4 regions of the Pseudomonas sp. OTU750018 genome follow, and region 3 is predicted to be linked to each of the others. Evidence: predicted binding sites of a transcription regulator. Region 3 holds the regulator's gene; each other region holds the start of a gene.
The links. Region 3 encodes FliA, which starts transcription of late flagellar genes. Its sites were predicted from a motif close to CTAAAGTTTNNNNNNNNNNNGCCGNTAA; they were not measured.

Region 1 (7,410 bases), on a different contig from region 3:
TTGCCCGCAATGCTGATCCGCTGCAGCCATTTCAGCCGCCGCTCGGGCTCGATGGTCGGCGTGAAGACGGCGGCTCGGCCTTCGGTGTGAGTTCCAACAACGGGCTGCGTCCGTTCTTCCGTGAGGTTTATCAGTGCATGGCGGCGCTAGGGTTGCCGCGCGATACCTTTATGCATGAGATGGGCGTAAGCCAGTTTGAAATTAACCTGCTGCACGGCGATCCGCTGCTGCTGGCGGATCAGACCTTTCTGTTCAAACACCTGCTCAAGGAGGTCGCGCTCAAGCATGGGCTCACTGTGGTATGCATGGCCAAGCCGCTGGCGCATACCCCGGGCAGCTCCATGCATATTCATCAGAGTGTGGTGGAGCAGGGCAATGGGCAGAATATCTTCAGCGCGGCCGATGGCCAGGCAACGTCGGCGTTCTATCAATTTATTGCCGGTCAGCAGGCCGCTATGGCTGATTTCACTCTGCTGTTTGCCCCGCATGTAAATTCCTATCAGCGCCTTTGTCATCCTTATGCGTCGCCGAACAATGCCTGCTGGTCGGAGGATAATCGCGCCGCAGGTCTGCGCATTCCGGCCAGTGCGCCAGTGGCGCGGCGGGTGGAAAACCGCTTGCCGGGCGCCGATGCCAATCCTTATCTGGCGCTGGCGGCGAGCCTTGCGGCGGGTTTGTATGGGATTGAACAGCAGCTGCAGCCCAGTGCGCCGATCCAGGGTGAGTTCGAAGTCCCGGACGAATTGGCGCTACCCTGTACCATGCATGCCGCGATCGAGCGTCTCAAGCGCAGTGCACTGGCGCAGGAACTGTTTGGTGCCGAGTTCATCGAAGGCTACATCGCCAGCAAGACGCTGGAACTCACCAGTTTCTTTGATGAAATTACCCCGTGGGAGCGCCGCGTGTTGGCGGCCCATGCCTAGAGTCTGACCGCCGAGCAGGGTTTCGGCGGCTTTTATGGAGACACCTGCCGCCCCATGTCTGTGATCCTCAAGTCATTTAGTTCACTGTATTTCGCCACCCTGTTGATGCTGTTGGGCTCGGGTTTGTTGAGTACTTACCTGGCGTTGCGGTTGGCGGAAACGGCCGATGGACTCTGGGTCGGTGCGCTTATGGCGGCCAATTACCTGGGGCTGGTGCTGGGCGGCAAGATTGGCCACCGTCTGATTGCTCGGGTGGGTCATATCCGCGCCTATGTCGCCTGCGCCGGTGTGGTCACCGCTGCGGTTCTCGGGCATGGCTTGAGCGACTGGTTACCCAGCTGGTTGCTACTGCGGATGCTGGTCGGCCTGGGCATGATGTGCCAGTACATGGTGATCGAGAGCTGGCTCAATGAGCAGGCGGAAACCAGCCAGCGTGGTCAGGTGTTTGCCGGTTATATGGGGGCTTCCTACCTCGGTCTGATCCTCGGGCAGCTGGTGTTGGTGGTGCACCCGACGCTCGGTCTTGAGCTGCTGATGCTAGTGGCGCTGTGCTTTGCCCTGTGCCTGGTGCCGGTGGCCTTGACCCGCAAACTGCACCCTGCCCCCTTGCATCCAGCCCCGCTGGAAATGCGCTTCTTTATCGACCGTGTGCCGTTGTCGCTGACCACCATTGTGGTCGCGGGACTGCTGATTGGTTCGTTCTACGGCCTGGCGCCGCTGTATGGCACGCGCATGGGGTTGTCCACTGAGCAGATCGGTCTGTTTATGGGCTGCTGCATCATCGCTGGCCTGGTGGTGCAGTGGCCGTTGGGCTGGTTGTCTGATCGGCATGACCGCGTGCAGCTGATCCGTGGCTGTGCCGCGTTGCTGGCGCTGGCTGCGCTGCCATTGGCGATTCTGCCGCAGGCCAGTTTGCCGCTGTTGTTTGCCGGCGGCTTTGCGGTGTGTGCCTTGCAATTCAGCCTCTATCCGCTGGCGGTGGCGCTGGCCAATGACCATGTTGAAGCCGAGCGGCGGGTATCACTGACGGCCATGCTGCTGGTGACCTTCGGTGTCGGCGCCAGTATTGGACCGTTACTGGCGGGCGTGCTAATGCGCTTTCTCGGCGCGAACATGTTGTATGCCTTCGTCTGCGGCTGCGCCTTGATTCTGGTGCTGCGTATCCGGCCGGAGCGCGTTACCCATCTGCATCAGGTCGTAGACGCGCCGCTGCACCATATCCCCATGCCAGACAGCACCACCAGTTCGCCGTTGACGGCGGCACTTGATCCGCGCGTCGATGAGCAGGTGGTGCAAGAGCAGATGCATGACACCAGTGCCGTGCAAGCGCCTGAAGGTGAATCGCCTACTCAGCCAGAGCCGCGCGGATGAAACCGTTGCTAAGCGTGGTGATTCCTGCACGCAATGAAGCGCAAGCCCTGCCCGCATTGTTGGATGATTTGGCGGGACTTCGTGCCTCTGGTGCTGAGTTGATCCTGGTCGATGGTGGTAGCAGCGATAGCACTTGCGAGCTGGCGCGGGGGCGGGTTGATCAAATACTTCGAGTGGCCCCTGGGCGTGCGTTGCAGATGAATGCCGGTGCGGCGGTGGCTTGTGGTGAATATGTGTGGTTTTTACATGCCGACACGCGGGTTAGTGCCGCGTCGCTCATGCGCTTACACGACGTGCTAAGTGAGCGACCTCTGTGGGGACGCTTCGATGTGCGTTTATCTGGGCAAGGGCTGGCACTGCGGCTGATTGGTGCGATGATCAGTTTGCGTTCGCGCCTGAGCGGTATCGCCTCGGGTGATCAGGGGATTTTTGTTGCCCGACAGTCCTTTGACGCGTTGGGCGGTTATGCACAGATCCCCTTGATGGAAGATTTACAGCTGTGCAAACGACTTAAGTCGCTGGCTCGACCGCGCTGTCTGCGTCCGCCCTTATTGACCTCCAGTCGGCGCTGGGAGCAGAACGGGATTGTGCGTACTGTGCTGCTTATGTGGCGCCTACGGCTTGCCTACTACTGTGGTGTCAGTCCAGCAAAGCTGGCCCGCCAATACCGCCGAGGGTCATGGCTATGAACCTGTCGATCTCATTGCACTTGCTTGCTCGTTCACCGGTCGCGGGGCAGGTAAAGACTCGCCTGATTCCAGCCCTGGGTGCTCAGGGGGCCTGTGACCTGCAGCAAATGCTGCTAGAGCGCGCATTGCAGTTACCGGCTGACGGCTTTGTTGAGCGCTTTCTCTGGTTGGATGGCGTTCCCAGTACAAGTCTGCAGGCGCTGGCGCAGCGCCTTGGCTGGACGTTGGTCGAACAGCCGGCTGGCGATCTTGGCGAGCGCATGCGCCGTATCGCCACGCTAGGGCTGGCTGAAAGTGATGCGGTAATCCTGATCGGCAATGACTGTCCGGCGCTCAATGGCGACTACCTGCAAGCAGCTTGTAGCGCGTTGCAGGAACGGTCTGTCGTGATTGGGCCTGCGGAGGATGGCGGTTATGTGCTGCTAGGGTTGCGTTGTATAGACGCAACTTTGTTCAGTGAGATGCCGTGGGGCACTGAGCGAGTGCTGGATATGACACTGCAACGCCTGCAGCAGCTGGACTGGCATCCGGGGCTGTTGCCTGCGTTGTGGGACGTGGATCGACCTGAAGATTTGTCTCGCCTGGCGGCGCTGAATATCGTGATCTAGAACAGTCCGTCACTTTCAAAACGCCGCGCTTCGCGCTGCAGCTGGTAAACGAAACGTTCGACCAGACGCTGTTCCTGGCCATTGATGCGGTGAAAACGTGCACCGACAAAAGTGGTGTCTACCTTGTCTTCATATTGCACGTGACGCATCTCGATGGCCGTGGTCATGGCGCCGAAAGGAAAGCGTGCAGTAAACCGTTCATAGACCTGGCCCGCCTGTAGGCTGCCGGTGATGTTGCCGGGGAAGCGCAGCTTGCAGCCGGTTGCAGAGATATCCAGCAAATGCCCCGGTACGGCTGTGCGCAGTTTATCGCCGGCGAGCTCAATTTTGATCAGTTCACTTTGCTTAAGCGGCGCGCGGAAAGCACTACGCCGTTGGTGATAGGTCACCTCAAGCGGCATCGGGCTGAAATAGCAGCGCGCACCTTCATGGTCGGTAATGCGCACGCTTTGTTCGCATGTCCAGGCGACGCGGACACCTTCATGGAAGGCTTCGACATTAAACGCCTCGCCATTAGCAAGGTAGCGCTCGCCATCATTCGGCATTAACTCGTCAAGAATCAGTAGGTTCTTGTCGCGATCAACTTCGATTACGTAGCTCTGGAAGCGTTGGTTACGTTCGTGGAAAGTGATAATCAGCGGGTCATGGTTTTGTTGCAGTTGGCGCAGGTTGGCAACTATTTCCACCGGTGCCTTGAGCACCTTGGGCGGCTGCGGGCCATCTTCCTGGCTAAAAGGACTGGACACGGTCCATAACTCTCCGAGCAAATACTATGGCACTAGCATACTGGCAATATGACAGTATGTCCCCTGTGCCTTGTTGGGTTTCAGGCCTGGCTAAGCGGGCGCTGCTGGCCGATTCTAGCGGCACTGCCGCGGCTGTCATAGAGGCTGGGTGTCTCGTTGCCGCGCAGAATGCCGAGCATGCTGTGAGCGGACGCCTGACTGGAACGAATCAACCGGCCATTGCGCAGATTGGCCGCTTGGCAGCGTTCGAGCAGGCTGTTGAGCTGGTCGCCACGCTCCAGCAACAGCTCGCCCTGATTGGACTGAGCTGCAAGCGTTTGCAGGCCTGCACGGTCGGTACTGAGGTTGAGACTGCTAAGCAGCTGGCTGCGTATCTTGCCGTGCTGGTCGAGCAGCGTCAGCAATGGCAGTTTTTCCGTGAGGATACTTTGCAGGCGAGGGAGGTCGCGGTCGCTGAGGGCTTGGAATTCGGTGTCGATCAATTCAAGCAACTGCTCGGCGGTGCCGATATCGTTGGTGAACAGTTCAAGCAACTGGGTGTCGTGCATTGCAGGCTCTTCGGGGTAACAGGCACTGATGCGAGTAGCATTCAGCGTCTATTGGGCGACCAATTACCCCAGCGTAGCCCGGTGACTAGCGCTGGGATTCGAAATTAAGCAGTTTGCTGGCAACGCGCTGGCTATCAACTTGGTAGCTGCCGTCTTCAATTGCTTGCTTGAGTTGGGCAACGCGTTCTTTATTGACGGTCGGCTGATCGCGCAACTTCTCACTGACTTTCTGAAGCTGTTGCGCATCACGGCTCAGCTGCACGGACTCACCGCTTTTGCCGGCCTGTTGTGCCTGCTCGGCAGGGTTGGGGACGTTGCCAGGCTGTTTGCCGCTGATGGCTTCGTTCTGGCCACCTGCCTGCGCACTGCCGGCCCGCCCCGAATTGGCTGGCGATGCGGCATTGTTGAGCCGGTTGATGTCAATGACCATGATGCAAAACCTCGAACAGAGTTTGGACGCTTGCCTAGCTTGTCGGCATTGCCCTGGAAAACTTTAGGGCAAAAAAGTGTGCGCCAAATAACAGTCTAAACACAGTGTGGATAATCGTCAGCTCACCGAGTGAACAAAGTTTAAAACAAGAATCATGCCTACATCGCTACTTCAACCTGTCCAGGGCCGATTACACGGGCTCTGATTACTCTGTTCGAGCGTTGATTGCGCACACTGATCTGCTTGCCAATTATGCCGTCAGATAAGGCTTCGCCCTGCATTCGCACGCTGATACCTGCGCTGCGGGCGCTGATAACAACCTGATCACCTTTGCGGATGGCGTCGGCCATTTGTACATGGATGGGCGCAAGCACCTGGTCGGGTAACAAAGGGCGCGTCAATTTTTTGCCGATAGCTTGCTTAAGTGCAGTGAGATAGCCCTGGTTGAGCAGGCCGACATCCCGCTCAGCCAACATCACGTCCATTTGTGTCAACAGGATGTCGCGCTTCAACGGTCGGCTGGCGATCACCACTTCCCGGTACAGGCGCACTTGTCCGGGCACAAACACCGTCCAAGGCGAGGCGCCGTCACAGCGTACGCGCAGGGTGACGCGGCCAATCGGTTCCGCAGGGCTTTCCAAGGTTGTGGTCAGGGGCTGCTGGCACTCTGGCAGACGCAAGCGTGGGTCGAGTCGGTTGATTTGAATCTCATGGCGGCCAGCGATGTTGCTACGCTGTAAATAATCGTTCACCGCTTGCTCAAGAAAAACTTCGCCAGCGCCGATAAGTTGTTCAGGTCGTGTGGCGTTGGCTGTTGCCAAAGCGCTATAGCCGACTGCCAGCAAAGCGGGTACAACTGCCAGCCAGTAGCGGCATTTTGCCAGTGAGTGTCGGTTCGTTGTCGTTTCAGTGTTCATATGGGTCAGATAGCAAGGCGCGTGCCGCCTGCTACGCTGACAGCAATCTGTTACTCAAATAAGGAGTTTGGGTATGGCCGGTGTGATGGATTCGGTTAACCAACGAACTCAGTTGGTTGGGCAGAATCGTTTGGAGTTGTTGCTGTTTCGTCTGAACAGCAACCAGCTGTATGGGATCAATGTTTTCAAGGTGAAAGAGGTGCTGCAGTGCCCCAAGCTCACCATCATGCCGAAATCGAGCCCGGTTGTTCGTGGTGTCGCCAATATCCGTGGCGGCACTATCCCGATTCTTGATTTGTCCATGGCCACCGGCAGCGCGCCGCTGGCTAACATCGACAACAGCTTTGTCATCATCACTGAATACAACACCAAGGTTCAGGGCTTTCTGGTGCACTCGGTAGAGCGCATCGTCAACATGAACTGGGAGTCGATTCATCCACCACCCAAGGGCACCGGTCGTGACCATTACCTCACAGCGGTCACCCACCTTGACGACAAGATGGTTGAAATCATTGATGTCGAGAAGATTCTGGCCGAAGTGGCTCCGACATCTGAGGTTATCTCTGAAGGTGTTCTGAATGCGGAGACCCAGGCTCGCGCGGTCAGTAAACGTGTACTGACTTGCGACGACTCATCGGTGGCGCGTAAACAGGTTACTCGCTGTCTGGAAACTGTCGGCGTGGAGGTGGTTGCGCTGAATGATGGGCGTCAGGCACTGGATTATCTGAAGGCGATGGTGGACGAGGGCAAAAATCCCGCAGAAGAGTTTTTGATGCTGATTTCCGACATCGAGATGCCGGAAATGGATGGCTATACGTTGACCGCGGAGATCCGCGCAGATCCGCGCATGCAAAAGCTGCACATCATCCTGCATACTTCGTTATCGGGCGTGTTCAACCAGGCCATGGTGAAGAAAGTCGGCGCGGATGATTTTCTCGCTAAGTTTCGCCCGGATGACCTGGCTGCACGGGTAGCTGACCGCATCAATATCGCGGCAGGGGACTGAGGGCTTTGCCCTCAGTGAATCATATGTTTGTCGAGGCCTCGCGAGTGTCTACAGGTAATTTGGATTTCGAGCAGTTCCGGACTTTCCTGGAAAAAGCCTGCGGCATCCTGCTTGGCACCAACAAGCAGTATCTGGTTTCCAGTCGGCTCAACAAGTTGATGGAGCAGAACAG
Region 2 (7,410 bases), 120 kb from region 3:
CAACAGGTTGATGCTCCAGTGCAGAGCCGCCGTGTGCGGGTGACCGGAGTGATCGAGTGAACGCCGCCAAGCGCTACGAGATCTTCCGCCGCCTGCACGAAGACAACCCCGAACCGAAGACCGAGCTGGCCTACAGTTCGCCGTTCGAGCTGCTAGTAGCGGTCACCCTGTCCGCCCAGGCCACCGACGTCAGCGTCAACAAGGCCACCGCCAAGCTATTCCCGGTCGCCAATACCCCGGAGGCGATCTACGCCCTGGGCGTCGAGGGGCTGAGCGAATACATCAAGACCATCGGCCTGTACAACAGCAAGGCCAAGAACGTCATCGAAGCCTGCCGTATCCTGATCGAGAAGCACGGCAGTCAGGTGCCGGACAACCGCGAAGACCTCGAAGCCCTGCCCGGGGTCGGGCGCAAGACCGCAAACGTGGTGCTCAATACGGCCTTCCGCCAGCTTGCCATGGCGGTGGACACGCATATTTTCCGCGTCAGTAACCGCACCGGCATCGCCCCCGGCAAGAATGTCGTGGAAGTGGAAAACAAGCTGATGAAGTTTGTGCCCAAGGAATTTCTCCTCGACTCACACCACTGGCTGATCCTCCATGGCCGCTATGTGTGTCAAGCGCGCAAGCCGCGCTGCGGCAGCTGCCGCATCGAAGACCTGTGCGAATACAAACATAAAACCTCCGACGATTGAGCCACTATTTAGTCGCTCAATAAGCTCATTGAAAAAATCTTTTTTACCCGCCCAGGTTTTGCCGTTATAAGGTGCGCAAATGGCCCTTGTAGCCTGGAGCAGAACTAATGAGCACTGACAAAGAAGAACTTGAGCTCGACGAAGATTTTGTTGCTGAAGAAGCGGACGATGCCGAAGCACCGGTCGAGGTGGCCAAGACCAACCTGACCAAGCGCCGCATCATCGATAACTTCCTTGAAGAGCGCCGCCTGCACAAGCAATTGGCCGAATACGACTTCGACCTTTAACGATATAGCCAACAAAAAAGCCCCGCTATACTGCGGGGCTTTTTTGTGGCTCAGTTGACTCAGCCGGCCTTAATCGGCGCGCGACGGCGACAACAGCTCAATCTTGTAACCATCCGGATCTTCGACGAACGCCAGAATGCTGGTGCCGTGCTTCATCGGCCCGGGCTCGCGAGTGATCTTGCCGCCGCGGGTGCGAATGTCTTCGCAGGCCTTGTACACATCGGCCACTTCCAGGGCGATATGGCCATAGCCAGTGCCCAGCTCGTAACTTTCCACGCCCCAGTTCTGGGTCAGTTCGATCACGCTGTTGTGCGCTTCATCGCCATAGCCGACAAAGGCCAGGGTGAACTGCCCTTCTGGGTAGTCTTTGCGGCGTAGCAGGGTCATGCCGAGCACTTCGGTGTAGAACGCGATGGATTTATCCATATCGCCGACGCGCAGCATGGTATGCAGCAGTCTCATCAGGTGTCTCCTCATCAATGCCCGGCTGTGTGGGCTTATAAATGCAAACCCCGGCTTATGGCCGGGGCTTGGTGTGGCTCAGGTGCTCAAGTCTATCAGAGCATCTTGCGGCCTTTGCCCGCAGCGATGCGCATGCGCAGAGCGTTGAGCTTGATGAAACCGCCGGCGTCCGCTTGGTTGTATGCACCGCCATCTTCTTCAAAGGTGGCGATATTGGCATCGAACAGCGAATCATCAGACTTGCGACCAGTGATGATCACGTTGCCTTTATACAGTTTCATCCGTACCACGCCGTTCACGTTGGCCTGAGACGCATCGATCATCTGTTGCAGCATCAGACGCTCAGGGCTCCACCAGAAACCGTTGTAGATCAGGCTGGCGTATTTCGGCATCAGCTCATCTTTGAGGTGAGCGACTTCACGGTCCAGGGTGATCGACTCTATGGCGCGGTGACCTTTTAGCATGATGGTGCCGCCAGGGGTCTCGTAGCAGCCACGGGACTTCATGCCAACAAAGCGGTTTTCAACGATATCCAGACGACCGATGCCGTTTTCGCCGCCGATGCGGTTCAGCTCAGCCAGGACGGTGGCCGGGCTCATGGCCTTGCCGTCGATGGCGACGATGTCACCGGCGCGGTAGGTCAGCTCGATATAGGTTGGGGTATCCGGCGCGGCTTCTGGCGACTTGGTCCAACGCCACATGTCTTCTTCGTGCTCGGTCCAGGTGTCTTCCAGCACGCCGCCTTCATAGGAGATGTGCAGCAGGTTGGCATCCATGGAGTACGGCGACTTTTTCTTACCGTGACGCTCAATCGGAATGGCGTGCTTCTCGGCGTAGTCCATCAGCTTCTCGCGCGACAGCAGGTCCCACTCGCGCCATGGGGCAATCACTTTTACGCCGGGCTTGAGCGCGTAAGCGCCCAGTTCGAAGCGCACCTGGTCGTTACCTTTGCCGGTGGCGCCGTGGGAAATGGCGTCGGCGCCAGTTTCGTTGGCGATTTCAATCAAACGCTTAGCGATCAGCGGGCGAGCGATGGACGTGCCCAGCAGGTACTCACCTTCGTAGACGGTGTTGGCGCGGAACATTGGGTAGACGAAATCGCGGACGAATTCTTCGCGCAGGTCGTCGATATAGATTTCCTTGACGCCCATGGCCTGTGCCTTGGCGCGTGCCGGCTCGACTTCCTCACCCTGGCCGAGGTCAGCGGTGAAGGTCACCACTTCGCAGTTATAGGTATCTTGCAGCCACTTGAGGATCACGGAAGTGTCCAGGCCACCGGAATATGCCAGGACTACCTTGTTTACGTCGGCCATGCCATCAACTCCACGGGGTTGTGCGGGAAAACCGACGATTCTACTGCCCATGCCGCCTGATTTACAGAGGCGCGACAGCTTGTGACGACCAAGCGACGGATAATTGTTGGACAACAGACGAGTTGCAGGTGCTAGGAGGTGGCCGCAGGATCCGCAGCAGCAGGCGCCGGCTCCGCTGCTGGCGCAGGAGGCACTGCAACTTCCGGCACCCGGTCAAGCAGAATGGTTACTCGGCGGTTCTTCGCCCGATTGGCTTCGTTGTTATTAGGCGCCACCGGGTAGCGCTCACCATGAAAACGCATGGTGATCTGCTCGGCAGGAATGCCGTTGGCCTTGAGGTACTCCATCACAGCCAACGCACGGCGGCGCGACAAATCGCGATTAGTCAGGCGATTACCGCCATTGTCGGCATGGCCGTCTAGCTGAATGCGATTGACGCTGGGGTCGGCCTTGAGAAAGCTGAGGATGATATCGAGTTTGGCCTGGGCCAGCGGTTCCAGCGCCACCCCCCCACCTGGAAAGCCGACCTGGCTCTTGCGCACTTGATCGAAATTCACCGGCAGCAGCTTGGCCGTGCAATCCAGGTACTCGTGGTAGGCCTTATTGAATTTGGCCGGCAGCAGGCGCACCTCAACCGCGTCACCACCCATGGCTGCGCGGTGGCGTACCAGAGGACTGCGCCCCTCCAACAGACCAGTCAGCAAGCGCGTGCCTTGCTCTTGCGAACTGTTGAACAGCACTTCGGCCGGCATCACATTGACTGAGCCCAAGTTGATATCACCGCGCCCCGGCTGCCAGGGCGCCGCCGCCGCCAGCAAGGTTGCATTGCCGGACCCCAGCCAGCGCTCACGGGCTTTTAGGCTGAAGGTGACCTGTTCGCCCGCACGGCGTACAAACACCCCAGAACCGAAATCGGTGATCGGTTGCGACAGGCGGCACTCGAACTGATCGCCTTCGACCTGCCACTCAATCTTCTCCAGACGAGTCTGGAAGCTGATGGCTAGGACAGGCTGGCTTGCCAGCAGGCAGAGCACCGCGAGTGGGTAGGGTCGCACGACAGACTCCAGGGAATACGGCTTACCTTCTGTCTATCGGTGCCACGGCGGAAAACTTGAGCAGTGCTTTATGGCTATTGCTCGGGGCGGACCATAAACCAACCCCGCCTTCAATCCGCTTTACCCGCGACAGCCGCTTTCAGCGTGCTGCCAAGGGGCTTTTCCGGTAGCATTCTCACTACGTTTTGCCCGCCTGGAAGCTTCCATGACTGACCGCCTTACCCTGCTGCGTCCCGACGACTGGCACATCCACCTGCGCGACGGTGGCGTTCTCCCGCATACCGTCGCCGATGTTGCCCGCACCTTCGGCCGCGCCATCATCATGCCCAACCTGGTACCGCCCGTGCGCAATGCCAGCGAAGCCGATGCCTATCGCCAGCGCATTCTCAGCGCCCGCCCTGCCGGCAGCCGCTTCGAGCCGCTGATGGTGCTGTACCTCACCGATCTGACCCAGCCTGACGATGTGCGCACGGCCAAGGCCTCGGGCTTTGTGCATGCAGCCAAGCTCTACCCGGCCGGCGCGACTACCAACTCCGATTCTGGCGTGACCAGCATCGACAAGATTTTCCCGGTGCTCGAAGCCATGGCCGAAGTCGGCCTGCCGCTGCTGGTGCACGGTGAAGTGACGCGCAGTGAGATCGATGTATTCGACCGCGAGAAGATCTTTATCGGCGAGCACCTGAGCCGTGTGGTCGAGCGTTTCCCGACCCTGAAAGTGGTGTTTGAGCACATCACCACCCGTGATGCGGTGGAGTTTGTGCAAGGCGCTTCGGCCAACGTCGGCGCCACCATCACTGCCCATCACCTGCTGTACAACCGCAACCACATGCTGGTTGGCGGCATTCGCCCGCACTTCTATTGCCTGCCGATTCTCAAGCGCAACACCCATCAGGACGCCCTGCTGGATGCTGCCACCAGCGGCAACGCCAAGTTCTTCCTCGGCACCGACTCGGCGCCACATGCCAAGCATGCCAAAGAAGCCGCTTGCGGCTGCGCCGGTTGCTACACCGCCTATGCGGCCATCGAGCTGTATGCCGAGGCTTTTGAGCAGCGCAATGCGCTGGACAAACTGGAAGCCTTCGCCAGCCTGAACGGCCCGGACTTCTACGGCCTGCCGCGCAACACCGACAGCATCACCCTGGTGCGTGAAGACTGGACCGCACCGGCCAGCTTGCCATTGGGCGAGCAAACCGTTATCCCGCTGCGCGCCGGTGAAACCCTGCGCTGGCGTCTGCTGGAGAACCACGCGTGAGCGAAGACCTGTACGACGACGAACTCGAGAGCAGCAGCCACTCCGGCCCGCGCCACCCGATGGCCGCGCGCTTTCGTGGCTATCTACCGGTAGTCGTGGACGTGGAAACCGGTGGTTTCAACTGCGCCACCGATGCCCTGCTGGAAATCGCTGCTACCACCATCGGCATGGACGAAGGCGGCTTCCTCTACCCTGAGCACACCCAGTTCTTCCGTATCGAGCCGTTTGAAGGCGCGAATATCGAACAAGCGGCGCTGGACTTTACCGGCATCAAGCTCGATCACCCGCTGCGCATGGCCGTCACTGAAGAGCACGCACTGACGGAAATATTCCGTGGCCTGCGCAAATCGCTGAAAGCCAACAGCTGCAAGCGGGCGATCCTGGTTGGCCATAACAGCAGCTTCGACTTGGGTTTCCTCAATGCCGCGGTAAACCGCACCGGCATCAAGCGCAACCCGTTCCACCCATTCTCCAGCTTCGACACCGCCACCTTGGCTGGTCTGGCGTACGGTCAAACCGTATTGGCCAAAGCCTGCCAGGCCGCCGACATCGACTTCGACGGCAAGGAAGCACACTCGGCACGTTACGACACAGAGAAGACTGCCGAGCTGTTCTGCGGCATCGTAAACCGCTGGAAAGAGATGGGCGGCTGGATGGATTTCGACGACTAAAACCCATAGTCGCCGCATAACCATCGCTCATAAAAAAGCCCCGCACTAGGCGGGGCTTTTTATTGGGTCAGGAACAGCGCAGGCCAAGCCTGCGCTGCCTTTATCAGGCGCTTTGCGCCAGGTCCATCAACTCGCGGTTCGCCACAGCGTACATGGCGTAATCGGTGTTGGTGGCCGCGCGCAGCTCGCCGAGCATGACCTTCCAGCGATCCACCAGACGGCGGTGCTGATCCAGCCAAACGCCGACCCGCTCTTCGATATCCGCCGGGCCTTCGGCCATTTGCAGTACCGACACGGTGATGGCGCGCTGCTGCCAGTCCAGGTCATCGCGGAAGGCTTCACGGGCCAGCGCTTGCCAGTTGTTTTCCACCGGCAGGCTGGTGATCTGCTGCAGATACCAGGACAGCTCCAGCGACCCGCCAATGGCAAAGTACGCCGCCGCAACCCGAGCCGGCTCCTGCCCGGTCACGTCCGACGCTTCGATGATCGGCAACAGGGTGTACAGATGGCTGGTACCGGCGACCACACGCGCCAGCTCTTCCGGCACGCCGGCCTCGACATAACCCTGGAAGCGCGCCAGCCACTGTTCACGGGCTGGGCCTTCGAGCAGTTCGTCGAGCCGGCCGACCAGGGCCTCGATACGCGGTGCGAAATGCGCCACGTCACGGGCCGCATCCAGCTCGTTGCGGCGGCTGCGCAGGAACCAGCGCGTCGCACGGCGGCCCAGACGCATCAGCTCATCCATCAACTGCAGTTGCAGCTCAGCTGGGACCTGGTAGTCCAGGGCCTCGATCTGTTTCCACCAATGCGGCAAGCGGAACAGGTCACGCACAATCACATAGGCGCCGGCGACATTCGCCGCGCTCATGCCGGTGGACTCCTTCAGGCGCTGCACAAAGGTGATGCCCATGTGGTTAACCAAGTCGTTGGCAATCTGCGTGCTGACGATTTCGCGCTTGAGGCGATGGCGACGCATCGGCTCACCGAACTTCTTCGCCAACAGCGGCGGGAAGGCGGTTTCCATCTCACGCGCCAGGTACTCATCGTCCGGTACCAAGGATTTCAGCAGCGATTCCTTGAGGTCAATCTTGCTGTAGGAGATCAGCACCGACAGTTCAGGACGAGTCAGACCCAGACCATTGGCGGCACGTTCGTTGAGCTCGTCGTCGGTAGGCAGAAACTCCAGGGCACGATCCAGCTTGCCGGCCGCTTCCAGAGCCGTCATCAGGCGCTTGTACTCACTCACCCGCTCACGCGCACGGCGCTCAGCCAGCGACAACGCCTGGGTCTGCTTGTAGTTGTTGCCCAAAACCAGGCCACCAACAGCATCGGTCATTTCCACCAGCAGCTTGTTGCGCTGCTTGCCGGTCATGTCACCCGCGCCGACGATTTCGCCGAGCAAAATCTTGATATTCACCTCATGGTCGGAGCAGTCCACACCACCGGCGTTGTCGATAAAGTCGGTGTTGCTCTTGCCGCCATTGAGGCCGTACTCGACACGACCCAGCTGGGTCATGCCGAGGTTACCGCCCTCACCCACCACTTTGGCACGCAGTTCGCGGCCATCCACGCGCAGCAGGTCGTTGGCCTTGTCGCCGACATCGGCGTGGCTTTCCTTGCTGGATTTCACGTAGGTGCCGATGCCGCCGTTCCACAGCAGATCCACCGGTGCTTT
Region 3 (7,410 bases):
TGGCAGAGGTTACTGGACGCGCCGCAGGCTTGGCTGCGGCAGCGGGTATAGCTGCGGAAGTGGAGACAGGTGATGGGCTGAAACTGCGACGATTACTGCGGGCAATCGTGTGAATTTTCTCGCAAAGCAGTTGCTTAACCCGCTCTGGATTGCGCGAAATGTCCTCAAAATTCTTTGGTAGAAAATCTACCGCACCGGCTTCCAGCGCATCCAACGTCACTCGCGCACCTTCATGGGTTAGCGAGGAGAACATCAGTACGGGTGTCGGACAGCGCTGCATGATGTTACGTACAGCGGTGATGCCATCCATCATCGGCATCTCGTAATCCATGGTAATCACATCGGGCTTGAGCGCCTGCGCCTGCTCGATGGCTTCACGGCCGTTAGTGGCGGTGCCGATTACCTGAATATTCGGGTCGGCTGAAAGAATTTCCGACACGCGCCGGCGGAAAAAACCGGAGTCATCAACCACCAACACCTTAACAGCCATAAACACTCCTAAACGGCGCCACAGATAGCTGCGCCGCTAACAATCAGATGCGCCGCGCGTAACGCTTGAGCATGCTCGGCACGTCAAGAATCAGGGCAATACGACCATCACCGGTAATGGTTGCACCCGACATGCCTGGCGTACCCTGCAGCATTTTGCCCAGCGGTTTGATGACCACTTCTTCCTGTCCGACCAGTTGATCGACCACGAAGCCAATACGCTGACTGCCAACAGTGAGGATCACCACATGCCCCTCACCCTGCTCCACGTGTGCTGCACTGCCGATCAACCAACGCTTGAGATAGAACAGCGGCAACGCCTTGTCGCGCACGATCACCACTTCCTGGCCGTCAACCACATTGGTTCGCGACAGATCGAGGTGGAAAATCTCATTCACGTTGACCAGCGGGAAAGCAAACGCTTGATTGGCCAACATCACCATCAGTGTCGGCATGATCGCCAGGGTCAGCGGCACCTTGATAACGATTTTTGAGCCCTGTCCCTTGACCGAAAACACATTGACCGTGCCGTTGAGCTGGGAAATCTTGGTTTTCACCACATCCATGCCCACGCCGCGCCCAGACACATCGGAAATCTCAGTCTTGGTCGAGAAGCCCGGGGCAAAGATCAGGTTGTAGCATTCGAACTCATTGAGACGGTCGGCCGCGTCTTTGTCCAGCAAGCCTTTTTCCACGGCTTTGGCGCGCAGTACATCCGCGTCCATGCCCTTGCCATCGTCAGAGATCGACAAGAGGATGTGATCACCTTCCTGCTCAGCGGACAATATCACCTTACCGCCACGCGCCTTACCTGAGGCTTCGCGCTCTTCCGGGGTTTCAATGCCATGGTCAACCGCGTTGCGCACCAAGTGGACAAGCGGATCAGCCAAGGCTTCAACCAGGTTCTTGTCGAGGTCAGTTTCTTCACCGACCAACTCCAAGTTGATCTCTTTCTTAAGGTTTCGCGCCAAATCGCGAACCAGCCGAGGGAAGCGCCCGAACACCTTCTTGATGGGCTGCATGCGGGTTTTCATCACCGCTGTCTGCAAGTCAGCCGTCACCACATCTAGGTTCGACACCGCTTTAGACATTGCCTCATCGCCACTGCTTGATCCAAGTCGCACCAAGCGATTTCGCACCAGCACCAACTCGCCAACCATGTTCATGATTTCGTCGAGCCGTGCGGTATCGACCCGCACAGTGGTTTCCGCTTCACTGGGCGGCGCAGCCTTCTCAGCAACAGGCGCAGCGACCGGAGCTGCAGGAGCTTTTGCAGGCTCAACCTTAGCGGCAGGTTTTGCCGCAGGTTTGGCGGCTGCTTTAGCAGGTTCCACAGGCTTGGCAGTCGGCGCAGGCGTTACAGGTTTGATCGCTTCAGGCTCAACAAACTTGCCTTTGCCATGCAGCTGATCAAGCAGTGCTTCAAACTCGTCATCCGTGATGTCGCCACTCGGCGCAGCAGCGGACTCAGCCACAGCTTCAGGTGCAGCAGGCGTCGATACAGGAGGAGGCGCAAACTGACCTTTACCGTGCAACTGATCGAGCAATGACTCAAATTCATCGTCGGTGATTTCATCACCGCCCGTGGCCGTTGCAGCAGGTGCCGCCACAGCAGGCACAGCGGGAGCTACAGCTACATCAGGTGCTACAAATTGGCCTTTGCCATGCAGCTGATCAAGCAACGACTCAAACTCATCATCGGTGATTTCATCACTGCTGGCAGCCGCGGAAATTGGCGCCGGAGAGTCCCCCAAGGCGCCTAATAACTGCTCGAATTCAGTGTCTGTGATATCGCCAGCGGCCTCTTCAAACTCGACTGCAACCTCAGGTTCAGATTCCAGCTCAGGCTCAGCGTGTGCTTCAACGGGTGCGGCAACATCAGCACCCGCCGGTTCAGCCAAACGCGCCAAGGCGGCAAGCAGCTCAGGCGTAGCCGGAGTGAGATCGGAACGTTCACGGACCTCGGTAAACATGCTGTTGACGGCATCCAGTGCTTCCAGCACCACATCCATCAACGCGGAGTCGACGCGCCGCTCACCCTTACGCAGGATGTCAAAGACGTTTTCTGCGATATGGCAGCATTCCACCAGCTCATTGAGCTGGAGAAAGCCAGCACCACCTTTGACGGTGTGAAACCCGCGAAAAATGGCGTTGAGTAGATTCATGTCGTCCGGGCGACTTTCCAGCTCTACAAGCTGCTCAGACAGTAGTTCAAGAATCTCGCCGGCCTCTACCAGGAAGTCCTGGAGGATTTCTTCATCGGCGCCGAAGCTCATAAGACGTGCTCCTAAAATCCCAGGCTGGAAAGCAGGTCGTCGACATCATCCTGATTGGATGCGACGTCTTCACGCTTATCGGCATGAATCTGCGGACCTTCACCACGCGAAGGCTCTTTTTGTTTTTCTTGTTCGGCGCGGAGCAACTCATGGTTGTGCTCAATGCCGGCAAACTGATCGACCTGACTGGCCATCAGCACCAGTTTCAGCAAGTTGCTTTCCACTTCGGTAACCAGCTGCGTTACACGCTTGATCACCTGGCCGGTCAGGTCCTGATAATCCTGAGCCAACAGGATGTCATTGAGGTGTGCAGAAATCTTGGCACCGTCGCGTTCGCTTCGCGCGAGAAACAGCTCCACACGCTTGGCTAACTCGCGAAAGCCATCGGCACTCATTTCGCGGCGCATGAAGCGCCCCCAATCACCGCTGAGGCTTTGCGCTTCATCGCTGAGGTCATTTACCAGCGGGGCACTTTGCTCGACCAGATCCATGGTGCGATTGGCCGCTTTTTCGGTCATCGTCACCACATAATTCAGGCGCTCAGTGGCATCGGTAATTTGCGAAACCTCAGTGGCATGTGGCACACGGGGGTCGAGCTGGAAATTGACGATGGCGTTATGCAGCTCACGAGTCAGCTTACCGACTTCATGGTAAAGACCACGGTCACGTGCCTTGTTGAGCTCATGTATCAGCTGTACCGCTTCACCAAAGTTGCCTTGTTCCAGGCTATCTACCAGTTGGCGAGCGTTGTATTTCAGGGTCGACTCAAGGTCACCTTGAACGGAATCTTTATGCTCCATAGCACCCTCGTGGCAAACATCAGCCGTTGACCCGCTCGAAGATCTTTTCAATCTTCTCTTTCAGCACTTGGGCTGTGAACGGCTTGACCACATAACCGTTAACCCCCGCCTGGGCTGCTTCGATGATCTGATCACGCTTGGCTTCTGCCGTGACCATCAGCACCGGCAAGGTTTTCAAGCGATCATCCGCACGCACTGCGCGCAACAGATCGATACCCGTCATGCCAGGCATGTTCCAGTCAGTCACGAGGAAATCGAAGCTACCGCTTTGCAGCATGGGCAGCGCGGTTACGCCATCATCCGCTTCCGCGGTATTGGTGAACCCCAAGTCACGCAGAAGGTTCTTGATGATCCGTCGCATCGTTGAAAAGTCATCAACGATGAGGATTTTCATGTTCTTGTCCAAGTCGACCTCCGTACAGTCCCAAACGCAGGCAGCAACCTGCATGCGCTTTTAATCGTGAAACCGGCCCAGCATCAGCGAATACAACTCAATGTGCGCGCCACTCACCCAGTCGAGCACGTAAACGTGCGGCACACTGACTGTGTAGTTGGCTTACACGTGATTCGCTAACCCCTAACACCTCGCCGATCTCTTTAAGATTCAGTTCTTCATCGTAATATAGCGCTAACACCAAGCGCTCGCGCTCCGGCAGGTTGGCAATGGCATCTGCCAGGGCCGCCTGAAAGCGTTCATCTTCCAGATCACGAGAAGGTTCGAGGTGGTTGCTGCCAGCGTCTTCACCCAGCCCACCGTGTTCGCCGTCCTGCAACAGGTCGTCGAAACTGAACAGGCGGCTGCCTAAAGTGTCGCCAAGAATGCCGTAGTAATCCTCGAGACTCAATTGGAGTTCGGCCGCAACCTCTTGATCTTTAGCGTCTCGACCCGTTCTGGCCTCAATTTTTCTAATTGCATCACTGACCATGCGGCTATTGCGATGCACCGAACGTGGCGCCCAGTCGCCTTTGCGCACTTCATCGAGCATCGAACCGCGAATGCGAATACCCGCAAACGTTTCGAAACTGGCGCCTTTACTGGAGTCGTATTTTTTTGACGCTTCGAGCAAGCCGATCATTCCGGCCTGAATCAGATCGTCGACCTGTACATTGGCCGGCAGGCGGGCCAACAGGTGATAGGCAATGCGTTTGACCAGGGGCGCGTAGCGCTCGATCAACTGGTGCTGGGAATCCTGCGCCTGCGCCTTGCTATACATACGAAGTCCAGAGGCTGCTGTCATATAGCCGTGTCCGCGATCGGTTGCTGCACCAGACGCTCAACGAAAAACTCCAAATGGCCACGCGGATTGGCCGGTAACGGCCAGGCGTCAACTTTCTGGGCTATCGCCTTGAACGCCAGCGCACACTTCGAACGCGGAAAGGCTTCGTAGACCGCACGCTGCTTCTGCACGGCCTTGCGCACTGACTCGTCGTATGGCACCGCGCCTACATACTGCAGGGCAACATCAAGGAAACGGTCAGTCACTTTAGTCAGCTTAGCAAAGAGGTTGCGACCTTCCTGCGGGCTATGGGCCATATTGGCCAATACCCGGAAACGGTTCATGCCGTGATCGCGATTAAGCAATTTGATCAGTGCGTAGGCATCGGTAATCGAAGTCGGCTCATCACACACCACCACCAGCACTTCCTGGGCAGCGCGCACGAAGCTCACAACACCGTCACCAATACCCGCGGCGGTGTCGATGATCAACACGTCGAGGTTGTCACTGATATCGCTGAACGCCTGGATAAGCCCCGCATGTTGCATGGGTGACAGCTGCACCATGCTCTGAATACCCGAGGCTGCCGGCACGATACGAATGCCGCCAGGGCCCTGCAGTAACACATCGCGCAGCTCGCACTCGCCACTGATAACGTCTTCCAGGGTGCGTTTGGCGCTGAGGCCCAACAACACGTCGACGTTGGCCAAGCCAAGGTCGGCGTCCATCAGCATCACCCGACGGCCGAGATCAGCCAGGGCCAACGCCAGGTTCACCGAGACGTTGGTCTTACCGACGCCACCTTTGCCGCCGGTCACCGCAATCACCTGTACGGGATGCATACCCATATTTCTACACACCTTGTCTAACTTCGACTGGAGCCACTTGGCTGGCTAAGCGCGGTTCATTGCCAACAGCAGGACGCTTAACTGACGCGTCGTGCGGGTTGCTGGTAAAGCCCGGCAAACATCTCCGCCATCGTATCTTCGCTTGGATCCTGGGTCGCCTGCAGCCCTACGGCCCGGCTAACCAATTGATGACTGCGTGGAATCTGCAAATCATCGGGAATGCGTGGCCCATCAGCGAGATAGGCTACCGGTAGACGCTGGCTAATAGCCAGTCCTAAAACCTCACCCAGGCTGGTGGCCTCATCCGCTTTTGTCAGAATGCAGCCAGACAAGCCGCAACGCTTATAACTATGGTAGGCGGCTTTCAGCACTTGGCCCTGGCTGGTAGCGGCCATAACCAGATAATTTTTTGCGTTGACGCCACGGCTGGCCAGCGTTTCCAGCTGCATGCGCAGGGCTGGGTCATTGGCGGGCAGGCCGGCGGTGTCAATCAGCACCACTCGCTTACGCGCCAGCGGTGCCAAGGCTTGAGTCAACGATTGGCCAGGGTCAACCAGGGTCACCGGGACATTGAGAATACGCCCCAAGGTCTTGAGCTGCTCCTGAGCACCAATGCGGTAGCTGTCCAGGCTGACCAGGGCAATATGCTGCGCGCCGTACTTGAGCACGTAACGCGCGGCCAGCTTGGCCAAAGTAGTGGTTTTGCCCATGCCAGCGGGGCCTACCAAGGCGATTACGCCGCCCTCTTCCATCGGTTCCTGCTTCGGCGTTTTGATCGCGTGAGCTAGATGCGCCAGCACCATGCGCCAGGCCTGGCGAGGTTCAGTCACCGTATTCACACGCTCCAGCAGCGCTTTCGACAATTCGGCCGACAAGCCCATGCGCTGCAGGCGACGCCACAAATTGGCTTGCTGCGGGCGACGGTTCTGCAACTGACCCCAGGCAATCGAGCCCAGCTGCACTTCAATCAGCTCACGCAGGCCATGCAGTTCGAAACGCATGGCATCCAGAGCGCGCTGATCGGTTGCCGCAGCTGGCACTGCCTGCGATTTGCGCATCACGGCCGCCAAGCTGTCAGCAGGCAGGCTGTCTGCCGCGCCAAACAGCTGACGATCTTTGCCGGCATCGACCTGAGTGCGGGTGGTCAGCTCGGCCTGGGCCGTGGCAATTTTCGCCTGAGTCTTGCGCAGCTCTGCTTCCAACGCAGGGTTGGGCTGACGGGCCGGTGCGGCTGGCACCTGATAATCCAGCGCGGCGGTCAATTCGACACCACCGGCTACCCGGCGATTGCCAATGATCGAGGCATCGGCACCCAGCTCATCACGCACCAATTTCATGGCGGTACGCATATCAGCGGCGAAAAAGCGTTTGACCTGCATGGCCTGTAACCTCGGTTAGTTCTGCCCCACCGTCGCAACGATGGTGACCTGCTTGTTATCCGGAATTTCCTGGTATGCCAGTACATGGATACTCGGAACCGCCAGCCGCGCGAATCGCGAGAGCATCGCCCGGACCGGACCGGCAACCAGCAGAATCACTGGCTTGCCGAGCATCTCCTGGCGCTGCGCCGCTTCCACCAGGGAACGCTGCAGCTTCTCGGCCATGCCAGGTTCCAGGAGGATGCCCTCCTCGGAGCCTTGACCGGCCTTCTGGATACTGTTGAGCAATATCTGTTCCAACCTGGGTTCCAGCGTGATCACAGGCAGCTCCAGCTCTAGTCCCACAATGCTTTGCACGATTGCGCGAGCCAACGCGACGCGTACCGCCGCCACCATCGCGG
Region 4 (7,410 bases), on a different contig from region 3:
GCGCGTTCTACCTGTTCGCCCTGCGCCTGGTGCCGCTGTTTCCGTTCTTTTTGATCAACCTGGCCATGGGCCTGACCCGCCTGCCGGCGCGCACCTACTGGTGGGTCAGCCAGCTCGGCATGCTGCCGGGCACACTGGTCTTCGTAAATGCCGGCCGCGAACTGGGCCAGCTGGACTCCCTGGCTGGCATCCTCTCGCCGGGGCTACTGGGTGCCTTCGTGCTGCTGGGGGTATTCCCGCTGATCGCGCGCAAGCTGCTCGGCCTGATCCAGGCGCGGCGGGTGTATGCCGGTTGGCACAAACCGAAAACCTTCGACCGCAACCTGCTGGTGATCGGCGCGGGTGCCGGTGGCTTGGTCAGCGCCTATATCGCGGCGGCGGTGAAGGCCAAGGTCAGTCTGATCGAAAAGCACCAGATGGGCGGCGACTGCCTGAACACCGGCTGTGTGCCATCCAAGGCGCTGCTGCGTTCGGCCAAGCTGGCCAATGAACTGAAAAAGGGCCCGGCGCTGGGCTTTAGCGGTGTGCAGGGCACGGTGGATTTCCCGGCCGTGATGCAGCGCATCCAGCGGGTGATTGCCGATATCGAACCGCATGATTCGGTCGAGCGTTACACCGGCCTGGGCGTCGAAGTCATTCAGGGCGAAGCGAAGATCCTCTCGCCCTGGAGCGTGGAGGTGAACGGTCAGACCCTGACCAGCCGCAACCTGATTATCGCGGCCGGGGCGCGGCCGTTGGTGCCGAAGATTCCTGGCCTGGAGCAGGTGCAGAGCTACACCTCGGACAGCATCTGGAGCCTGCGTGAACAGCCGCGCTGGCTGCTGGTGCTCGGTGGCGGACCGATTGGCTGCGAGCTGGCCCAGGCCTTCCAGCGCCTCGGCAGCCAGGTGATTCAGGTGGAGCTGGCCGAACGCCTGCTGCCGCGCGAGGATGCCGACGCCAGCGAGTTGGTACTGAATAGCCTGCGTGCCGACGGCGTGGATGTGCGCCTGCAACACCGCGCCGAACGCTTTGAAGTGGTCAATGGCGAACAACGCATGGTCGCCCGCCGCGTGGACACCGGCGAGGAGGTGACCATCGCCTTCGACGGTCTGCTGCTGGCCCTCGGCCGGGTGGCCAATGTCAGCGGCTACGGCGTCGAGGAACTGGGCCTGACGGTGCGGCCTAACGGCACCCTGGAAACCGACGAATACCTGGCGACACGCTTCCCCAATATCTATGCGGTGGGCGATGTCACCGGGCCGTACCAGTTCACCCATGTGGCGGCGCACCAGGCCTGGTATGCGGCGGTCAATGCGCTGTTCTCAGGTTTCAAGCGCTTCAAGGTGGATTACCGGGTGATTCCTGCCTGCACCTTTACCGACCCCGAAGTCGCCCGCGTCGGCCTCTCCGAAGGCGAAGCCAAGGCGCAGAACATTGCCTACGAGGTGACCCGCTACGGCATCGACGACCTCGATCGGGCGATTGCCGACGAGGCTGCCCACGGCTTTGTCAAAGTGCTCACCGTGCCGGGCAAGGATCAGATTCTCGGGGTGACCATCGTCGGCGAACACGCCGGGGAGCTGCTCGCCGAATACGTGCTGGCGATGAAGCATGGCCTGGGCCTGAACAAGATTCTCGGCACCATTCACACCTACCCGACCATGGCCGAGGCCAACAAGTACGCGGCCGGCGAATGGAAACGCGCCCATGCCCCGCAAGGCCTGCTGCGCCTGGTCGAGCGTTTCCATACCTGGCGCCGCAGCTGATGAGTAGGTTACTGCTGGCCCTGCTGATGCTGACGCCGCTGGCGCAAGCCGAAAACCAACTGACGCCCTGGACGGCCGGCCCGCCCAGCAGCGAATGGTCAGCGCCCTGGCGCCTGGCGGATATCCCCAAACTCAAACCGTCCGAACGTACGCTGGTCGAGCAGGATGGCCAGCAGGTGTTGCGCATTCAGGCCGATGCCGCCGCAGGCGGCTTACTGCATCCGCTGGACCTGCCCGGCGATCAGCCCTGGCAACTGAGCTGGCAGTGGCGCACCGAGCGCAAACTGGAACAGGCGCGCTTCGCCACCCGTGAAGGGGACGACTACGCCGCGCGGGTTTATGTGCTGCTGGATTACCCGTTGGATTCGTTGAGCTTCGTCACCCGGCAGAAGCTGCGCCTGGCGCGCACCTTCTTCGACCCTGATCTGCCAGCGGCAACCCTCAGCTATGTCTGGGACAACCGCGCGACACCCGGCACCCACGCGCGCAGCGCCTACACCGAGACGGTGGAAATGCACGTGCTGCGCGGTCCCGAAGCGCCACTGGGGCAATGGCTCAGCGAGTCCCGCGACCTGAATGCCGATGCCACCGCCGCCTTTGGCAGCGCACCGCGCAGGATTCTTGGTGTGGTGTTTGCCGCCGACAGCGACAACACCGGGGAGTTGGCCGAAAGCTATTTTGCCGTGCCGCAGTTGCAGCGCTAACGGGCCGCGGCGCAAGCCCGTACCATTAGCGCACACCGATTACCTGACGGACGTCCGCGTGTGAGCACTCATTACGACCTTCTATTGATCGGCGCCGGCCACGCCCACCTCGGCGTGCTGCGGCGCTGGGCCCTGGTCGAGCGGCCGCCGGGGCGCGTTGCGCTGCTCAGTGCCGGTCCGGTGGCCTGGTATTCCGGCATGCTACCGGGGCTGCTGGCTGGCCGGCATCGGCCAGAGGATTGCCAGGTCGAGCTGCAGGCGCTGTGCCGCGCGGCCAAGGTCGAGTTGATTGTCAGCCCGCTGGAAAGCCTGTCCGCCGCACAGCAACAGGTGCAACTAGCCAATGGGCAAACCTTGAATGGCAGCTGGCTGTCGCTGAATGTCGGCGCGCAGGTTTCTGCACCTGCGCAGCACGGTGATGCCATGCAGGTGCTGGCAGTAAAACCCTTCGCGGAATTTCTTGATGGTTGGCAACGCTGGCAGGCCGAGCCTCAGCCCTTGGCGATTCTCGGCGGCGGCGCGGCGGGAGTTGAACTGGCGCTGGCCTTGGCCGGGAAGGTGCCGCAACTTGCGCTGTTCTGTGCCGGGCATCTGCTCGATGGTTTGTCTGCTGGTGTGCGTCTGCGTGCCCTCGGCCATCTGCGTCAGCGTGGTGTGTGGGTGCGCGAGGATTGCCCAATCAGCCGCATTGAGGACGACTGCCTGTTCAGCGGCGACGAACCGGTCTGGCGTGGTCAGCGACTGCTGTTGGCCAGCGGAGCCAAGGCTTTTGCCTGGCCGGCGCACAGCGGGCTGGGCTGCGATGAGCAGGGCTTTGTATTGATTGCGCCGACGCTGCAGAGCTACACCCACCCGACGATTTTCGCCGTGGGCGACTGCGCCAGCCTGCCCGGCGCACGCAAAAGCGGGGTGTACGCGGTGCGCCAGGGGCCGGTGCTGGCGAACAACCTCAGCGCCGCCTTGCGCGGCCTGCCCCTCAAACGCTACCGGCCGCAACGCCAGAGCTTAGCGCTGCTGGCCACCGGCGACGGCGGCGCCCTGTTGGACTGGCATGGACACAGTGCCGGCGGGCGTTTCTACGGGCGCTGGAAGGATTTTCTCGACAAGGGCTTTATTCAGCGCCATCGCCTGTAAGGACTGATCCACCTGCTACCAAAGTGCCATGGCCCTGAACCGCCACGGGTGCTCGAATCATCCTCCCAGCAAAGGTTGGCCGCAGGGAGCGACACCCGCTATGGTCTATAGATTCGCTGACAGCGGCCGATTGCCTACCCAGGCATCTCCAGCTGCACGCACTCCCATTTCAGCAGGCATGGCCCGTCCACTTCATGGTGGCGTGCCGAGGCAGTTTCTGGTCGTGGTTCGACCAGAATAAAAATAACGAGGTTTGTCATGCGTTCTGCGTTTATTACCTACCCCAAGGCCTGCCTGCTGCATGCCATCGGGCTGGCCGGGTTGATGGTGACGTACCAGCAGATCCAGCTGCCCTGGTTTATCAGCATTCCGTCCTTTCTGCTGCTGGCCCTGTGGCCGTGGCTGGGGCCCTGGCAGCGCCAGCATGAAGAGCTGCCCGTATCCGCCGAGACGCCACATGATGCGTTCAGCACCCTGAGCCAGAACCTGTCGCGGCACACCTGCCACAACGCCCTGGCCGCCGCTGAAGTGGCGCATGCGGCGCAGCAGCTGGCCGGCAAACTGCAATCGCAACTGAGCGCCACCGAGCAGATCAACCAGGCCGCCGAGGCCATCACCCACACCGAACAGGACAGTGCCCAGCGCGCCGAACAGACCCTGATTGCCGCGCAAAGCGTGCGGCAAGACAGCAGCAGCGGGCAGCAGGAGCTGCGTCAGGCAATCGACGCCATGCAGCACCTGAGTGCGCAGACCGCCACCAGCCGCGAGCTGATTGACGGCCTGAGCAGTCGCACCGAGCAGATCGAGAAAGTCACCCAGGTCATCCAGTCGATTGCCAGCCAGACCAACCTGCTGGCGCTCAATGCGGCCATCGAGGCGGCCCGCGCTGGTGAACTCGGCCGCGGCTTTGCGGTGGTCGCCGATGAGGTGCGTAACCTGGCCGGCCGCACCAGCAGCGCCACCGAGGAAGTCGGGCAGATCGTCAGCGATATCCGCCAACAGAGCGCGGCGGTGGTCAGCCATATGCAGCAGCAGGCCGAACAACTGACCCTGGCCGCGCAGCAGGTCGAGCACACCGGCGCGCAACTGCAAGGCATTGCCGGATTGGCGGCAAATGTAGAGGATCAGGTCAGCCAGATCGACAGCGGCACCCGGCAGAACCACGAACGCCTGGCTGAACTGTCTGTGGCGGTCGGCCAGCTGCGCGGCGATGTTAGCGACAGCGAAGGGCAGACGCGTCAACTCAGCAGCGCCGCCGAGCGGTTAGTCGCGCAGGCCGAAAGCGTCAGCGAACAGCTCGCCGAAGTCGGCCTGGATGACTACCACCAGCGCATCTACGACCTCGCACGCAGCGCCGCAGTGCAGATTGCCGCGCAGTTCGAGGCTGATCTGCAAAGCGGACGGATCAGCGCCAGTGACCTGTTCGACCGTCATTACCAGCCGATTGCCGGCAGCTTCCCGGCCAAGTACAAAACGCGCTTTGACGGCTATGCCGATCAGGTACTGCCGGCCATTCAGGAACCCCTGCTCAGCCAGCACGAAGGCCTGGTGTTCGCCATCGCCTGCACCGCCGAAGGCTACGTACCAACGCACAACAATGCCTTCAACCACCCACCATGCGGTGACCGCGCTGTGGACACGCTGAAGAGTCGCAGCAAGCGCCTGTTCAACGACCGCACCGGCATCCGCTGTGGCAGCCATCAGAAACCGGTGCTGCTGCAGACCTATATGCGCGACACCGGTGAGCTGATGCATGACCTGTCGGTGCCAATTATGGTCAACGGCCGGCATTGGGGCGGCATTCGCCTCGGATACAAACCCGAACCCTGATCGGCGCTGTATGCCTGCACGTGATAGGCACCATTAAGCCGTTTACATTATCGCCAGCGGCTAACGCGCGTAAGCTGCATGCCTCTTTGCTCATCAGGGCCTGCGCCCCAAGGAATACCCATGAAGATCCTGCTGGTACTGACCTCACACGACCAACTGGGCAACACCGGGCAGAAGACCGGCTTCTGGCTGGAGGAATTCGCCTCGCCGTACTACGTGTTCAAGGATGCCGGCGCGCAACTGACCCTGGCCTCGCCCAAAGGCGGCCAGCCACCTTTGGACCCTAAGAGCGACGCCCCTGATGCACAGACAGCCGCTACCGAGCGCTTCCGTGCTGATCCGGCAGCGCAACAGGCGCTGGCCAACACCGTGCCGCTGAGCCAGGTGAAGGCCGATGATTTCGACGCCGTGTTCTATCCGGGCGGCCATGGCCCACTGTGGGATTTGGCCGAAGACCGCACCTCCATCGCACTGATCGAACACTTCCAGGCACAAAACAAACCGGTAGCGGCGGTCTGTCACGCTCCGGGTGTGCTGCGTCATGTCAAAGCGGCCAACGGTCTGCCGCTGGTCAGCGGCAAGAAAGTCACCGGCTTTAGCAACAGCGAAGAGGCTGCGGTGCAGCTAACCGACGTGGTGCCATTCCTGGTGCAGGATATGCTCATAGCCAACGGTGGCCATTACACCAGCACGAACGATTGGCAGAGCCATGTAGCCGTAGATGGTCTGCTGATCACCGGGCAAAACCCGGCCTCATCGGATGCCACCGCAGACGCGTTGATCCACCTGCTCAAGCAGGCTTGAATCAGACGGAGTGAAGGGGGCGACCATGCAACTGAATGCCGACTTTAGTCAGCGCGCCTTGATCCGTCCGGCCGACAGCCCCTGGGTGGCTTCACCCATGCCAGGGGTGGAGCGGCGCATGCTGGACCGCATCGGCGAGGAGGTGGCGCGCGCCACCAGCATCGTGCGCTACGCGGCAGGTTCGCGCTTCAGCGAGCATCACCACCCCGGCGGCGAGGAGTTTCTCGTGCTCGATGGGGTGTTCTCCGATGAGCGCGGCGATTACCCCGCCGGCACTTACGTACGTAACCCCATCGGCAGCCACCACGCACCCTTCAGCCGCGAAGGCTGCACGATCTTCGTCAAACTGATGCAGTTCGATGAAGCTGATGATCAGCCCGTGGTGATCGACAGCACCCAGGCGCAATGGCGACCCGGACTGGTGCCGGGCCTGCAGGTGTTGCCGTTGCACCAGCACGGTACCGAGCACGTGGCGCTGGTGCGTTGGGCCCCCGGCACCTACTTCAGTGCACACAGGCATTGGGGCGGCGAAGAAATCCTGGTGCTTGAAGGCACCTTTCAGGACGAGTTCGGCGACTACCCGGCCGGCAGCTGGCTGCGCAGCCCACACCTGTCACAGCACACACCGTTCAGCGAAGCAGGCTGCCTGATCTGGGTCAAAACCGGGCATTTGCCCGATTAACCCGCTGCCATCAGGCGTTTGTAGTGGCGGGTACGTCGCGCGCTTTTCAGCTGTTCCAACAACAGCGCGCGTAGCGGCGAGACCCCAGCGTGGGTGTGCTTGCCTAGGCTGAGTTGGCGCAGTTGAAACTTCACCACGGCCATGTATGCCAGGGAGGCAAACGCCTTGTTCTTCCAGCGAATAGGCGGCAATTCAGCGCTGCTGGGCTGCCCGACCTGCCACTGTTTCGGCAGCGCCGGGTTGATCGCCAGGGCCGTGGCGATCCCAGCCATGGCCACGCCGCTGGCCAGCACCTGCTCGACCACTGGCAAACGACGAATCCCACCGGTGACCATCACCGGCATGCTCGCCACAGCGGCAATCTCACCGGCGTACTCCAGGAAGTAGGCTTCGCGCGCCAGGGTACGGCCGTCGCGGGCATCGCCCTGCATGGCGGGCGCTTCATAGCTGCCGCCGGACAATTCGACCAGATCGACCGCCAGCTCATTGAGCAACTGCACCACCTGCT

Region 1: the regulator FliA is predicted to act here: its motif matches at 5,355-5,382, upstream of flgM (flagellar biosynthesis anti-sigma factor FlgM).
Region 2: the regulator FliA is predicted to act here: its motif matches at 3,846-3,873, upstream of HCI85_RS13405 (flagellar protein MotY).
Region 4: the regulator FliA is predicted to act here: its motif matches at 3,692-3,719, upstream of HCI85_RS16050 (methyl-accepting chemotaxis protein).

The regions. Positions count from the first base shown of each region.
Region 1 covers NZ_JAAPAU010000001.1:609,353-616,762, reverse strand. Annotated here, with positions in the region: gene HCI85_RS03035 (glutamine synthetase family protein) at 1-923, shown strand, start outside; gene HCI85_RS03030 (MFS transporter) at 978-2,294, shown strand; gene HCI85_RS03025 (TIGR04283 family arsenosugar biosynthesis glycosyltransferase) at 2,291-2,983, shown strand; gene HCI85_RS03020 (TIGR04282 family arsenosugar biosynthesis glycosyltransferase) at 2,980-3,591, shown strand; gene HCI85_RS03015 (flagellar brake protein) at 3,588-4,337, opposite strand; gene HCI85_RS03010 (flagella synthesis protein FlgN) at 4,418-4,885, opposite strand; gene flgM (flagellar biosynthesis anti-sigma factor FlgM) at 4,971-5,315, opposite strand; gene flgA (flagellar basal body P-ring formation chaperone FlgA) at 5,474-6,232, opposite strand; gene HCI85_RS02995 (chemotaxis protein CheV) at 6,306-7,238, shown strand; gene cheR (protein-glutamate O-methyltransferase CheR) at 7,283-7,410, shown strand, end outside.
Region 2 covers NZ_JAAPAU010000002.1:953,913-961,322, forward strand. Annotated here, with positions in the region: gene HCI85_RS13380 (electron transport complex subunit E) at 1-60, shown strand, start outside; gene nth (endonuclease III) at 57-695, shown strand; gene HCI85_RS13390 (PA3496 family putative envelope integrity protein) at 803-982, shown strand; gene gloA (lactoylglutathione lyase) at 1,052-1,444, opposite strand; gene HCI85_RS13400 (argininosuccinate synthase) at 1,540-2,757, opposite strand; gene HCI85_RS13405 (flagellar protein MotY) at 2,889-3,812, opposite strand; gene pyrC (dihydroorotase) at 4,018-5,064, shown strand; gene rnt (ribonuclease T) at 5,061-5,735, shown strand; gene HCI85_RS13420 (NAD-glutamate dehydrogenase) at 5,839-7,410, opposite strand, start outside.
Region 3 covers NZ_JAAPAU010000002.1:1,072,845-1,080,254, forward strand. Annotated here, with positions in the region: gene HCI85_RS13935 (protein-glutamate methylesterase/protein-glutamine glutaminase) at 1-490, opposite strand, end outside; gene HCI85_RS13940 (chemotaxis protein CheA) at 534-2,765, opposite strand; gene HCI85_RS13945 (protein phosphatase CheZ) at 2,777-3,565, opposite strand; gene HCI85_RS13950 (chemotaxis response regulator CheY) at 3,585-3,959, opposite strand; gene fliA (RNA polymerase sigma factor FliA) at 4,057-4,803, opposite strand; gene fleN (flagellar synthesis regulator FleN) at 4,800-5,630, opposite strand; gene flhF (flagellar biosynthesis protein FlhF) at 5,708-7,009, opposite strand; gene flhA (flagellar biosynthesis protein FlhA) at 7,025-7,410, opposite strand, start outside.
Region 4 covers NZ_JAAPAU010000003.1:115,065-122,474, reverse strand. Annotated here, with positions in the region: gene HCI85_RS16065 (FAD-dependent oxidoreductase) at 1-1,748, shown strand, start outside; gene HCI85_RS16060 (DUF3047 domain-containing protein) at 1,748-2,452, shown strand; gene HCI85_RS16055 (FAD-dependent oxidoreductase) at 2,513-3,586, shown strand; gene HCI85_RS16050 (methyl-accepting chemotaxis protein) at 3,845-5,416, shown strand; gene HCI85_RS16045 (type 1 glutamine amidotransferase domain-containing protein) at 5,537-6,220, shown strand; gene HCI85_RS16040 (cupin domain-containing protein) at 6,246-6,902, shown strand; gene HCI85_RS16035 (NADH:flavin oxidoreductase/NADH oxidase family protein) at 6,899-7,410, opposite strand, start outside.